One region of the Shewanella sp. UCD-FRSSP16_17 genome, then DNA from elsewhere that is predicted to be linked to it. Evidence: predicted binding sites of a transcription regulator. Region 1 holds the regulator's gene; each other region holds the start of a gene.

Region 1 (4,296 bases):
GACATTGGTATCAAATAAAGGTTGTAATGTCCTGCTGTGAAGGACAGGAGAACCTAAATGAGCCAATCTATCCGCTTCCGCCAATGACATACTATTGAGTAACTTGGCATCATTGATTTTATTAGGGTCTGCATTAAACACCCCTTCAACATCAGTCCAAATAGTGACTCGTTCTATATCTGCTAAGCTCGCAATTAAGGTTGCGCTGTAATCAGAGCCATTTCGTCCAAGTAACAGAGTATCACCTTGCTGGTTAGCGCAAATAAAACCAGTAATGACTAATCGCTCATTGGGGTGCGCTTCAAGCAGTGCTTGCACTTTTTCACGTGATTGAGCTAATCGAATATTAGGCACTAAGCCTTCGTCAGCAACGAGAATTGAACAAGCATCAACATTGATTGCAGCAACACCTGATTCACGTAAAAGCGCAGCCATTAAGCGCGCAGACCAACGTTCACCAAAGCTGAGCACTTGGTTTAATTCGAATTCATTGCGCTGCTCAAGTGATAACAGGCTGATCAGTTGCGCCTTATCCGTTGATAGACGCTCACGTAAATCTCGGGCTTGTTCGTTAGAGAGCAGCTGCTCAATTAAGTTTTGCTGGTAGCTGATGAGAACTTGTAATTCTTCTTGCCATAATTCGCCCGTTTCCCGAAGCGACAACAGCTTGTATAGAAAGTTAGTGCTTTTTCCCGCAGCTGACACGACGACAAGATCGTCGCAGTTTCCATGAGTCAACAAAATATGGGCGACACGGCGATAACAATCTGCATCAGCAAGACTTGAACCACCAAACTTATGTAAATGACTGCGGGTCATTTTGTACTCCTTAAACCACTAAACTTTTGTGCAAAACGCTGACTGACACGGAACTATAATGCGGCAACTGCTGCGAGCCCGGCATTGATGTCATTCACTAAATCTTCTGCGTCTTCAATCCCGACAGATAGTCTCAGTAATGTATCTTTAATACCAGCTTCATAACGTGCTTCAGGCACCATTGCTCTGTGGGTCATTGTTGCTGGGACGGCAACTAAGCTTTCCACTCCGCCTAAGCTTTCAGCAACACTGAAAATCGATAATGCATTTAAAAAGGCAACCACTTCCGCTTCGCCACCTTTAAGCTCAAAACTTAACATAGCACCAAAGCCTTTTTGCTGTTTGGCAGCAATATCGTGACCTGGATGGTCTTTTAAACCGGGATAGTACACTTTTTCAACGACATCACTAGATTGCAGCACGTCAATCACACGCTGAGCATTAGTTTGATGCTCACGGATCCGCACGGCTAAAGTTCTAATACCACGCAGTGTTAAGTAACTGTCAAATGCAGAACCTGTTAGCCCTAAGGTATTTGACCACCAATGTAATAGCTCACCAAGCTCTGCATCTTTAGCGACAACGGCGCCGCCAACAACATCACTGTGGCCATTAATGTATTTAGTCGTTGAGTGCATCACGATATCAGCACCAAGTTCTAATGGCTGCTGTAAAATTGGAGATAAGAAAGTATTGTCGACTACAACAAGTGCATCAACAGCATGGCTTGCTTCAACGATGGCTTTAATATCCACAACCCGCAAAAGTGGGTTCGAAGGTGTTTCTAACCAGACCATTTTAGGCTTTTGCGCTATCGCTTCAGTGAGTGCTTTCTCGTCAGTTTGATCAACAACCAATAATTTAAATTGGCCTTTGTTGGCAAGATTTGTGAACAGTCGGTAACTACCACCATAACAGTCATGCGGTACCACGATTAAGTCATCAGGCCCAAGTAAACTGGTCACTAAGGTAATCGCGGCCATTCCTGTACAAGTTACAATCCCTGTCGCGCCATTTTCTAGTTTAGCGATTGCCTCTCCTAGTACACAACGAGTCGGATTACCTGAGCGGCTATAGTCGAATTCCCTAGGGTTGGTGTGTCCATCAAATGAATAATTTGTTGAAAGATAAATCGGCGGGACTACCGCGCCATACTGAGTATCAGATTCGATACCTTGGCGAACTGCTAATGTAGCTGCGCGATGTTTTTTCATTGTAAGCTCCTCAAGATTGACACACTATAGAGTACACACCGTAGAGATGTCTAGATGGCTAAATGTACCTAAGCAAAGTTAGATCGTCAACACATATTAGACGTRTAYACGTCTAAACATAAAGAAATCTATTTGTATTCGTTATAGAATAGCAGCAATAATTTGACTGTAATAAATAAGCAGTTAAAATCTGCCACGAATCTATCGTATAAAGGTGAGTTAATGACTGAATGGAATGGCGACTATATCAGCCCATATGCCGAACATGGCAAAAAAAACGAACAAGTTAAAAAAATTACGGTATCCATTCCGTTAAAAGTGCTTAAAGTACTAACTGATGAACGTACTCGTCGTCAGGTGAATAACTTGCGCCATGCCACTAACAGTGAACTATTATGTGAAGCATTTTTGCACGCATATACTGGTCAGCCACTCCCTAACGATGAAGATTTATCTAAAGAAGGCCCAGATAGCATTCCAAGTGAGGCTAAAGCTCTTATGGATAAAATGGGCATCGAGTGGGAAGATTTAGACGAATAACCACTATTGAGCTTACTTTTATGTAAGCTCAATTTTATTCTGCATTTCTATTCGCATAAATTTGTCGCACCAAATTTGCACCGACCTTAATTAAGTCAACGAGCACAGAATGGCATTTATCGATCCGCAAACCTTGATGCTTGCATCGGTTATCATATTTCTGGGCGCACTAACTCAGGGGCTAATAGGTTTTGGCTTAGCAGTGGTCGCCAGTCCACTGCTTTACATTATTGACCCTCAACTTGTTCCTGTTCCAGTTATTGCATGTGGATTTTCCATTGCATTAATAACGTTATTGCGAGAGCGAACCCCGCTCAAGTTTAATGGCTTACAATACGCCTTGCTCGGTCGAGTCCCTGGTGGTTTTCTTGGTGCTGGATTATTAATTTTTGCCCCACAAGCAGTATTAGGGCTAGCGATAGCCTTTATTGTGGCTACTGCAGTCATTCTTAGCATCTATAAAATTACCGCACCAGTAAATAAGATCACTTTGTTTATAGCAGGGGTTTTATCAGGAGTATTTGGCAATATCGCAGCAATTGGTGGCCCACCTCTAGCAATATTACTTGCCGGAAAAGACGCACCACAGTTTCGTGCAGCCTTATCCATATTTTTTGTCTTTAGTTCTATGATTGCGATGTTGATACTCATTTTGGCGGGACTCGTTGAGCTAAAACATGTTTGGCTTTCATTGATGTTATTGCCGTCGGTGTTTTTAGGTAGCCTAGTGGCAGGAAAACTAACCAATAAAGTCGACAAAGAAAAAACCAGAATGGCAACATTAATGCTGTGTGGCCTGAGTGCTATCGTGCTAACAATTAAGTCAACGTTAGCTTTATCTATCAGTTAATCACGCCATAATTAAAGTCGCTGACGATCTGCTAAGTTAACACTCAAAAGTGGTAAGAGGTTTGTAATACTGCCCCTACGGCGTCATCTTCACCATAGCTACCACTCATGTCTAACTTAAATGCTTGCCCAATCGCAAAACCTGTACCAAATGAATATATATCAACACTGTTGTCTTTTAAGTCATGTCGATAACCCATTCTCAACGAGAGCCAATCAGTGGCTTTTAGTTCACCGCCTACACGCCAATACTGCACAGGATCAAACTCTTTAAATCGGGTTTGATCGACTAAATCAATATCTGTGGTCAAGGTTACCGATGACCAATCGTAGGCAGCGCCTGCGGTAATTAATGGTTCCACTTGGTAGTGAAACTCTCGTCCTTGCGCTTCAACCGTTTTGACGGTTTGACTGAATAAGTTTCTGGCAGATAGCCCAATAGTTAATTTTTCAATAGGTTCAAATGCGACACCAACGTCCAAATTAAAGAGATTTTCATCGTTACGATATTTGTCATCATCAAAATCATCGGCGTCGAAATTGTTAGCATTAACTGAGTAATGGTAAGTATCAATTCGTTGAAACTTCGGTGAAACCCCTACCCTGACAGGCATATTTACAATCGACAAAGGAAAGCTGAGTGCCACACCAAAATCAGTCACACTACCAGCTAGCACGACACCTTGAGAATCGAGGTCAGTGATTTCAGTTGGCGGGTTATTAGGGTCAAGCACGTTCAAAGTATCAATGTCTGACTGGGCAATATCGGCCACACCCACTGCGTCAATATAACTTTTATAAAAAACCGCCATCGGCATACGTTGATTTGGTATCACCAAGGCTGCACCAATTCCTGCTGATACATTCGCCACAT
Region 2 (4,296 bases), on a different contig from region 1:
TGGCTCATCAAGGATTAACAACTGCGGTTTTTGTACAATAGCTCTGGCAATAAGTGCACGCTGCTTTTCGCCTCCTGAAAGCTGTTCATATTGTTGGCTTGCTTTTAACGCCAAACCGACTTTATCTAACGCTTGCATCACATTATGTTTATCAGCTTGAGTATCTGTTTCAAATAGCCCTTTATGAGGCGTTAATCCCATTGCCACGATTTGTTCACAGCTCATTGCAAAATAATGCGGAGTCTCTTGTTGAACGACAGCAACTTTTGTCGCTAAATGCTTTTGGCTGATGCGGCTAATATCTTCACCAAACAAGGTGATCTGGCCTCTATCTGGTGAGATATAACGATACAAGCAGCGCAATAAACTGGACTTGCCTGCGCCATTTGGACCAATCAGTCCCAGCATTTCACCTTGTTGCAGTGAAAAGCTGACATTGGAAAGAATCGCCTGTTGTTGCACTGACCAATAAAGTCGAGCCACCTTAAGCGCCTCACCCATTGAGCCATCTCGTTGCTGCTGATTTTGAGTCATGAAGCCGTCGCCAGAAAAGCAGACTTAATACGTAAAGCACACACACTGACGCGTTGAGCATCTAATGCGACGTTACCTGACAAGCAATGACCTAATCTAGCTAGGTTCTGACACATAAACGCAATGCAATCTAATGCAGCGCCATGTATTACAGTGGTATAAAACATGAATTCTCCGCCTGAGTCACCCGCTCAGGTTGATTAAAGGCACTGGATAGTGAATAAATGCAGTGCGTAAAAGGCTGTGAACCATCATAAAAAAGCTAGGTATCTGACTTAGTTATTCGTAAAAAATAACATTACAGTTGCGGGTACAGTTCATGCTAATCAATCAGACCTTGAGTCAAGTTGAACCATGATTCCCTATTCATCCATTAGTATGACAAAACAGATTAACTTTATTTATTCTTAAACGATAGCGACAATAATCCATCCGCTATCGCGACCTATTTTATGCTTTCTTACAGATTAAGATAACACGTAAAAAAGTATGTAAAGATTGTACGCTAAATTAAGGGCTTGTTCAGCAAAAACGCGCTGATGTGCCCCCTATTATTGACTCTATGCAGGCCAATGAAGTTGAAACTTAGGCTCGCTGCTTTCATCTGCCCAAAAAACTGAAATAGAAACCGTCGCGGCGTAATCAATGGATAAGGTGTTATATATGCCTTGGCATTGTTCAAGACCAAGCACCAAAGCAATAATGGTGCGTATGACACCACCATGAGTGACAATAATAGCCAAAGGTTCAGGGGTATTTTTTGCTAACTCAGAACGATTTACGTTAAGCTCAGGGCTGTTACCTTTAAGCTCAGGGCTGTTACCTTTAAGCTCAGGGCTGTTCGCCACTTGACGTAATTGCTGACACACCTTGTTAAAACCAGATGCGACACGCGTTTCAAATTCACTCATCGGCTCTGCATTCGGTGGTGTATGTTGCCAAGGATTGTCCCAGTATTGATTAATCTTATCGCCAAACTGTTCGTATAAAGAATCAAATGACACCCCATCCCAGTCACCAAAATCAATTTCGGCCAACTCTGGCATCAACTGCACCGCAGGTAATGGCGTGTTGACTGACTGATGAGCCTCATCATTCATTTCACTTAAGGCAGTGTTAGCAGTATTTAACTCAGTAAATAACCCATGAGTAAAATGTTGGCAGCGTTGTAAAGGTGAGCTTATCAAGCTTACTTTCGGAAAATGAGGCACAAAATCAATCTGCTTAATACGATTTAGCATCGTAGCTGCACCGAGTTCGCTCAAATTAACATCCGTTTTTCCACGCAATATATTGCCGCCTTCACATTGTCCGTGTCGCAGTAATACTATCTTAGCGTGTGATAATCTAGTCACTCTAGGCTCCCTTTTTATACATTCCTGCACGTTCACCGTTCACAAAACCGTTTATCTGCACCAAGTTCAGCATTATTCATCATACTGGACTGAGTTAGTGCATTCTGACACTTGCTCTTGGAAACAAACTTCACGTATTATGGCCGTCTATACGTTTAAATGTCCAAACAAATATTAATGCTGAATACTTTTACGAAGCGAGTTTGACTTAGGCCGCCTTTTATATAGTGCAAAACAAGGTATGCTAATTTCTCAAGTTTCGAATATTCACATAATAAGAAATAGCTAATAGCAACTGCTAGCATAGCAATAAAGGTACTCAAATATGGCGAAGTCGACTTCCTACAGTCAGGTTCTTGAACAACTTACCAATACGCTAAAAGAGCGTATCGTGATCCTCGATGGTGCCATGGGGACAATGATCCAAGACTATAAATTGGAAGAAGAAGATTACCGTGGCGAGCGCTTTAAAGACTGGCATTGCGATGTGAAAGGCAATAATGACATGTTGGTGCTAAGCCAGCGTCAAATCATTAAAGACATTCACACTAAATACATGTTAGCGGGCGCTGACATTATTGAAACCAATACCTTTAACGCCACGACCATTGCGATGGCTGATTACGACATGCAAAGCTTGTCGGCTGAAATCAACCTCGAAGGCGCTAGAGTTGCCCGCGCCGCCGCTGACGAAGTAGAAGCACAAACAGGCATTAAACGTTATGTTGCAGGTGTTCTCGGGCCAACCAACCGTACTTGTTCGATTAGCCCAGATGTGAATGACCCCAGTTTTCGTAATGTCAGTTTCGATGAGCTTGTTGATGCCTATGTCGAATCCACCACAGCATTAATTGAAGGTGGCGCAGATATCATTATGGTAGAAACCATCTTTGATACTCTCAATGCCAAAGCCGCCCTATTTGCCATTGAAGCCGTGTTTGATACTTTAGGCGATCGCCTGCCAGTAATGATTTCAGGCACGATTACCGATGCCTCAGGCCGGACATTAACCGGACAAACCACTGAAGGTTTTTATAACTCACTGCGCCACATCAAACCGATTTCTATTGGCCTTAACTGTGCATTAGGCCCTAAAGAGTTACGTCCATACGTAGAAGAATTATCTCGCATTGCAGAATGTCATGTTTCAGCGCATCCCAATGCCGGCCTGCCGAATGAATTTGGCGGTTATGATGAAACGCCAGAAGAGATGGCCGAGGTTATTATCGACTGGGCAGCAGAAGGCATGCTGAATATTGTTGGCGGTTGTTGTGGTAGCACACCTGCACATATCAGCGCGATTCGCGATGCCGTTATCACCCACGCACCTCGCACTATCCCTGACATCCCTGTTGCGTGTCGTTTATCAGGGCTTGAACCGTTAACCATCGATGGTGACTCATTATTTGTTAACGTTGGCGAGCGCGCGAACGTCACAGGCTCTGCTAAATTCTTACGTTTAATTAAAGAAGAAAAGTTTGAAGAAGCCTTAGATGTGGTACGCGAACAAGTTGAAAACGGCGCGCAAATCATCGACGTCAACATGGATGAAGGCATGCTTGATGGCGCAGAGTCGATGAAAAAGTTCTTAAACTTAATCGCCTCAGAACCAGACATTTCTCGTGTGCCTATCATGATTGACTCATCTAAATGGGACGTGATTGAAGCAGGTCTTAAATGCGTACAAGGCAAATCCATTGTTAACTCAATTTCAATGAAAGAAGGCGAAGAAGCCTTTATCAAACAAGCCACATTAGTCAAACGCTATGGCGCCGCTGCCATTGTCATGGCCTTTGATGAAGACGGTCAGGCCGATACCCGAGCCCGTAAAACTGAAATTTGTACGCGTGCTTATCGTGTATTAGTTGATGTGGTTGGCTTTCCACCTGAAGACATTATTTTTGACCCGAATATTTTTGCGATTGCCACTGGAATTGAAGAGCACGACAATTACGCTGTCGACTTTATTGAGTCGATTAAAGACATCAAAGCCACGTTACCCTATGCGATGATCTCTGGCGGTGTATCGAATGTGTCTTTCTCGTTCCGTGGCAACAACCCAGTGCGTGAAGCCATTCATGCGGTGTTTTTATACCATGCGATTCAAGCAGGTATGGACATGGGGATTGTTAACGCGGGTCAATTAGCCATTTATGATGATATCGACCCTGAACTTAAAGAAAAAGTTGAAAACGTGGTGCAAAATTTACCTTGCCCCGTCGCTGATTCAACCAATACAGAACAACTACTTGATGTCGCTGAAAAGTTTCGTGGTGATGGTAAACAAGTCGCCAAAAAAGAAGATTTAGCATGGCGAGGTTGGCCTGTTGAAGAGCGCTTATCCCACGCCTTAGTTAAAGGGATTACCGAATTTATTGACCAAGACACTGAAGAAGCACGCCTACAA
Region 3 (4,296 bases), 250 kb from region 1:
GTGAGTTTAGCACTGCGATCTTTACAGCCTATTAAACCTAAATTATCCAATAGCATTGTCAGTGACCAACCAAAAGCAGGGTTAACTAATACTGACGAAAACACCACAATCGCAGCTGATTGAGTGGTTTTTCCTTCTCGAGTCATTTCCATACCAGCCTCAAGAAGTGGGATAAATACCCCAACGACTAAGGCGACACACAATACGGGTTCCCAAATGGCTAAATCCATTGGATAACCCCAAAGTGCGGCAATAACACAGAACAAGGCTGTCAGTAGCGCACCTGCAGGAATGGGGCGTTTAGCAATTGCCGCAGGGACTATGTATGTGCCCCAAGATGAAGTGAAGTTGGCCCCCCCAAGCATTGAACCAAAGGTTTGACGAATTGAAGCGCTGGTCATCGTGTCATCTATATTCATATGCACTTTTTCAGTGCGCAACGGGTAGTTAATCTTTTGAAATACTTGATGACCTAAAAAGTCTGGCGACCACATCGCGACAGCGAGCACAGCGAAGGGCAAAACCACGATAAAGCTTTCAAGAGTCGGTAAGCCAAGCATCCAACCTGAGCTTTCTCCCCACCAGTACATTGGGCTCATGTTCGGTAAACCTGGCGCAGTTTGAAACTCAAATGGCGCGCCGAGGGCAAAGGCCAACGTACCACCGAGTAAGCAACTTAATGGCACGGCTAGCCAACGTTTTCGCCAGTGCTCTAGTAAGGCATATAAAATAATGGTGCAGAAAATCACGATAAATGCGATGTGTTCCATACCGATACTGTTGGCCCATGCATACAGTTTTTTTACTTGTGATGCAGTACCAACAAACCCCAGATACAGCAAGAGTCCGCCACAAACCCCTTTACTGGTGAGGTTGGCGAGCATACTCCCGCCTTTACTGATGGCAAGAATTAAGCCTAAGGCGCCAATGAGTAGTCCAAATGCCATTGGGTGGCCGCCTGCTGCAACCACAATTGGAATAATGGGAATAAGCGGTCCGTGGGTGCCAGCTAAGTTTGCTGTAGGCAATAAAAATCCTGAAAAAATGACAATGAAGAAAGCGGCAATAATGAGTTCGTAACGAACATTTTCCAGAATAAAGCTTTCTTCAAGGCCAAGTGAGGTTGCAAATGTGGTGGCAATGGCGCCGACCATGACCACTTTACCTATGGTTGCAGCCATTGCTGGAATGGTGTCTTCCAGTTCAAAGCGATAGTCTTTGCCTGGGAGATTAGGGCGCCAGCGCTTTGGATCCATAATCGTTAATTCATGCTCTAAATACTCATCTCGAGAGTTAAAGGTTGAACTGGGTTTATGTTGCTGTTGATATTGATATTGTTTGTTGGATGGATTCGTTTGCGATTGACTGGGGGTAGATTCACTTTTCTGTTCATGTATGGATTTTGAATTACTGCTCATATCATTCCTATTGCTCACTCACTAAAAGTGCTACTGCTTTAAATTAGAAGCACCTTATCTGAACCCTATAGCCATAGCGAGTAATAATCGGCGTTTTAACCTCAGACATTAGTCGTAGGTAAATATTTGTTTACATTAGTAAAATAGGTTTCGGTGAAGTCAGTGTCGCTAGCGTTGTGAGGTAAAAAAGCGATATATAGGGGAGTTTGATGCTTTGTTAGCAAGAAGCCTGTTAATAAAGGTGTTAGCTAGATGAAACTTAAAGGAGTCTCTATGGCGTATCAGCACCATAGAGAATGATAGTTTCTGTGTGATCACTTATTCAGCACAAATTGATCAATTTGATTTTGTGCTAAGGCTTGATCCATGGTGCCTTTCAGTAATTTATACATCAAAATAGATGCATCAATTTCAGTCTTGCGATTGGTTAAACTTTCAATGTTTAACCCTAACGGGATATTTAGCTGAATCACCGCATCTAAAATTTGCAGTAGATTACTGTGGTTTATTTTAATCGACTCATATAAAGGATCGGCTGCAGATAGAATACGCTCACTGGTTTCTTCTGGTACTGAGACCCCTAACCAGTTGATAAATTCTAGGGTTTTGGCGCTGCCACAAGGTGAGAACGTTAAGATAACTCGATTGGGTTTAATGTTGTTTAACTCACATTCTTGAGCATAGCTGGTTAGCATATCAATTGTCGCTTGGGCGTTATATACCGCTTGAGTAATGTAGTACTCGCAGCCTTGAGTCGACTTACCTAATAAACGAATGTGCTCATTCTTTTTGCTTAAGTGGCGCTCTGCAATGGCAACACCACCAAGATAGAAGTCCTGAGAGTGCGAAGCTAAGACCTTATAAGCATCATTAAGTGGTAATGAACTTTTTACCTGAGTAGAGGGGGAGCCCACCAAGACGAGATCTCTGACATTGTTTTGATACCAAGCGCGAGATAACCATTCATTAAACCCTTGCTCATCCAGCCCTGCAACACTCTTATAGGCTATAACAGGCTTACCTGACTTTTGGTTGATTAATTGTGCATAGGTGCCAGAGTCATGGGTGGCTTTGAATGGAAAAGGTCTAGGGGTGTCAGTTCGACTGGTTTCATCTTGAATGTCATAAATGATCAAACCGTCAAAACTTATCTCATCAAGGCGAGCGAGTAACTTATCGGCAATAATGCTGACCGACTCAAAATCAGTATCGATTTTCGGTGGGGTAGTACCAATAAAGTATATTCCACGGTGATGATCGGACGATCGCTGTTTTAATGATTTTCTCATGTTTAGCCGTCTAGATGGATGTTATCTACATTGTGTCTTAAATCAGGGCGGTTGTTAAGGCTCAATAAGATAATTTTTAGATATAACTAAGGTCATCGTCATTCAGCGGCTAAATGATAAAAGCCTAATCGTTTTGTGTTGCCAAACCCTGACTGAAATTACTGTCGACTCTAATAGTAATTCAGTGTGTTGAATGGCGGCAGTTGGAATACACAACAACATAATAATAGCGAATAGGATAAGGTTAATGTAACTTTTGGTGTATCTAGTGTCCTTATTTATTTTGGTTGCATAAATACTATGTTAGCTATTTTATTTATTACTAAATTTTGTTTTTAAGTCTGTCTACCTCATATATATCGATACCTGCATAATTTTTTACTGTAAAAGCATTAGAAAATGTAATGGTAAAGTTAGAAATTATATCTGTATTTTTAGCGGGGATGAGCGCAATATTTGCTTCCTTTTTTATTTGTTAGTGCGTGTTATGTTAGAAGTTAAAGTGATCAGTGCCTTATGGCTAGTTGGTATCCTAGCTGAAGCGATGACAGGCGCGTTGGCCGCAGGTAAAAAACAAATGGATTTGTTTGGTGTCGTTATCATTGGCTGTGTTACTGCCATTGGTGGTGGCACATTACGAGACATGTTACTGGGAAATTATCCCATTATATGGATTGAAAACGTGCACTACTTGTTAGCCATCGCTACCGCATCTTTACTGACGGTGATGATAGCACCGTTAATGCGTTACCTTTCGCGCCTATTCTTGGCAGTTGATGCAGTCGGGTTAGCGGTATTTTCTATTGTGGGTGCACAAAAAACCTTGATGCTTGGTTATGGTCCTGAAATTGCGATCGTTATGGGAGTTGTTACGGGTGTTTTTGGTGGCGTCATTCGAGATATTTTATGTAATCAGGTGCCGCTTATCTTTAAAAAAGAGCTCTATGCACTTGTCGCTCTCGCAACTGCTGCCTTGTATGTGGTGATGAAATTCAGCGGTGTTGTTGAATGGATAAGCTTATCAATTGCTGTGATATTTGGCTTTAGTTTCAGAATGCTGGCGATTCGATATCAGTGGTCAATGCCCAAGTTTGATTACCAGACTCCTTCAGATAGCCTTCATTAACAAGAGCCGTTATTGACAAGAGCTGTCATTTACAAGAGCCGTTATTGACAAGAGCTGTCATTTACAAGAGCCGTTATTAACAAGAGCTGTCATTGACAAGAGCTGTCATTGACAAGAGCTGTCATTGGCAAGAGCTGTTATTGACAAGAGCTGTCATTAACAAGAGCTGCCATCTATAAGGGCCGTCATTTGCACGGACTGTCATTGACAAGGCCTATTATTTACAAGAGCTGTCATTGACAAGAGCCGTTATTAACAAGAGCTGTCATTGACAAGAGCTGTCATTGGCAAGAGCTGTCATTGACAAGAGCTGTCATTGACAAGAGCTGTCATTAACAAGAGCTGCCATCTATAAGGGCCGTCATTTGCACGAACTGTCATTGACAAGGCCTATTATTTACAAGAGCTGTCATTTATAAGATTTGCCATCAACCAGAACAGTCATTCGTCATCAGTGGGGTGT

Evidence for each region. Region 1 encodes MetJ, which represses methionine synthesis genes. Its sites were predicted from a motif close to TAGACGTCTAGACGTCTA; they were not measured.
Region 2: metH (methionine synthase) is a predicted target of MetJ. The motif match lies at 2,038-2,055, and genes of this name have one in related genera.
Region 3: A9267_RS16025 (methylenetetrahydrofolate reductase) is a predicted target of MetJ. The motif match lies at 2,711-2,728, and genes of this name have one in related genera.

The regions. Positions count from the first base shown of each region.
Region 1 covers NZ_LZFV01000035.1:284,274-288,569, reverse strand. The annotation lists gene A9267_RS15045 (bifunctional aspartate kinase/homoserine dehydrogenase II) at 1-819, opposite strand, end outside; gene metB (cystathionine gamma-synthase) at 873-2,033, opposite strand; gene metJ (met regulon transcriptional regulator MetJ) at 2,256-2,573, shown strand; gene A9267_RS15030 (sulfite exporter TauE/SafE family protein) at 2,683-3,423, shown strand; gene A9267_RS15025 (conjugal transfer protein TraF) at 3,467-4,296, opposite strand, start outside.
Region 2 covers NZ_LZFV01000002.1:517,101-521,396, forward strand. The annotation lists gene A9267_RS07110 (ABC transporter ATP-binding protein) at 1-534, opposite strand, end outside; gene A9267_RS21745 (hypothetical protein) at 531-701, opposite strand; cobalamin riboswitch at 778-947, opposite strand; gene A9267_RS07115 (histidine phosphatase family protein) at 1,095-1,889, opposite strand; gene metH (methionine synthase) at 2,215-4,296, shown strand, end outside.
Region 3 covers NZ_LZFV01000035.1:535,179-539,474, forward strand. The annotation lists gene A9267_RS16020 (DUF3360 family protein) at 1-1,418, opposite strand, end outside; gene A9267_RS16025 (methylenetetrahydrofolate reductase) at 1,733-2,707, opposite strand; gene A9267_RS16030 (trimeric intracellular cation channel family protein) at 3,195-3,833, shown strand.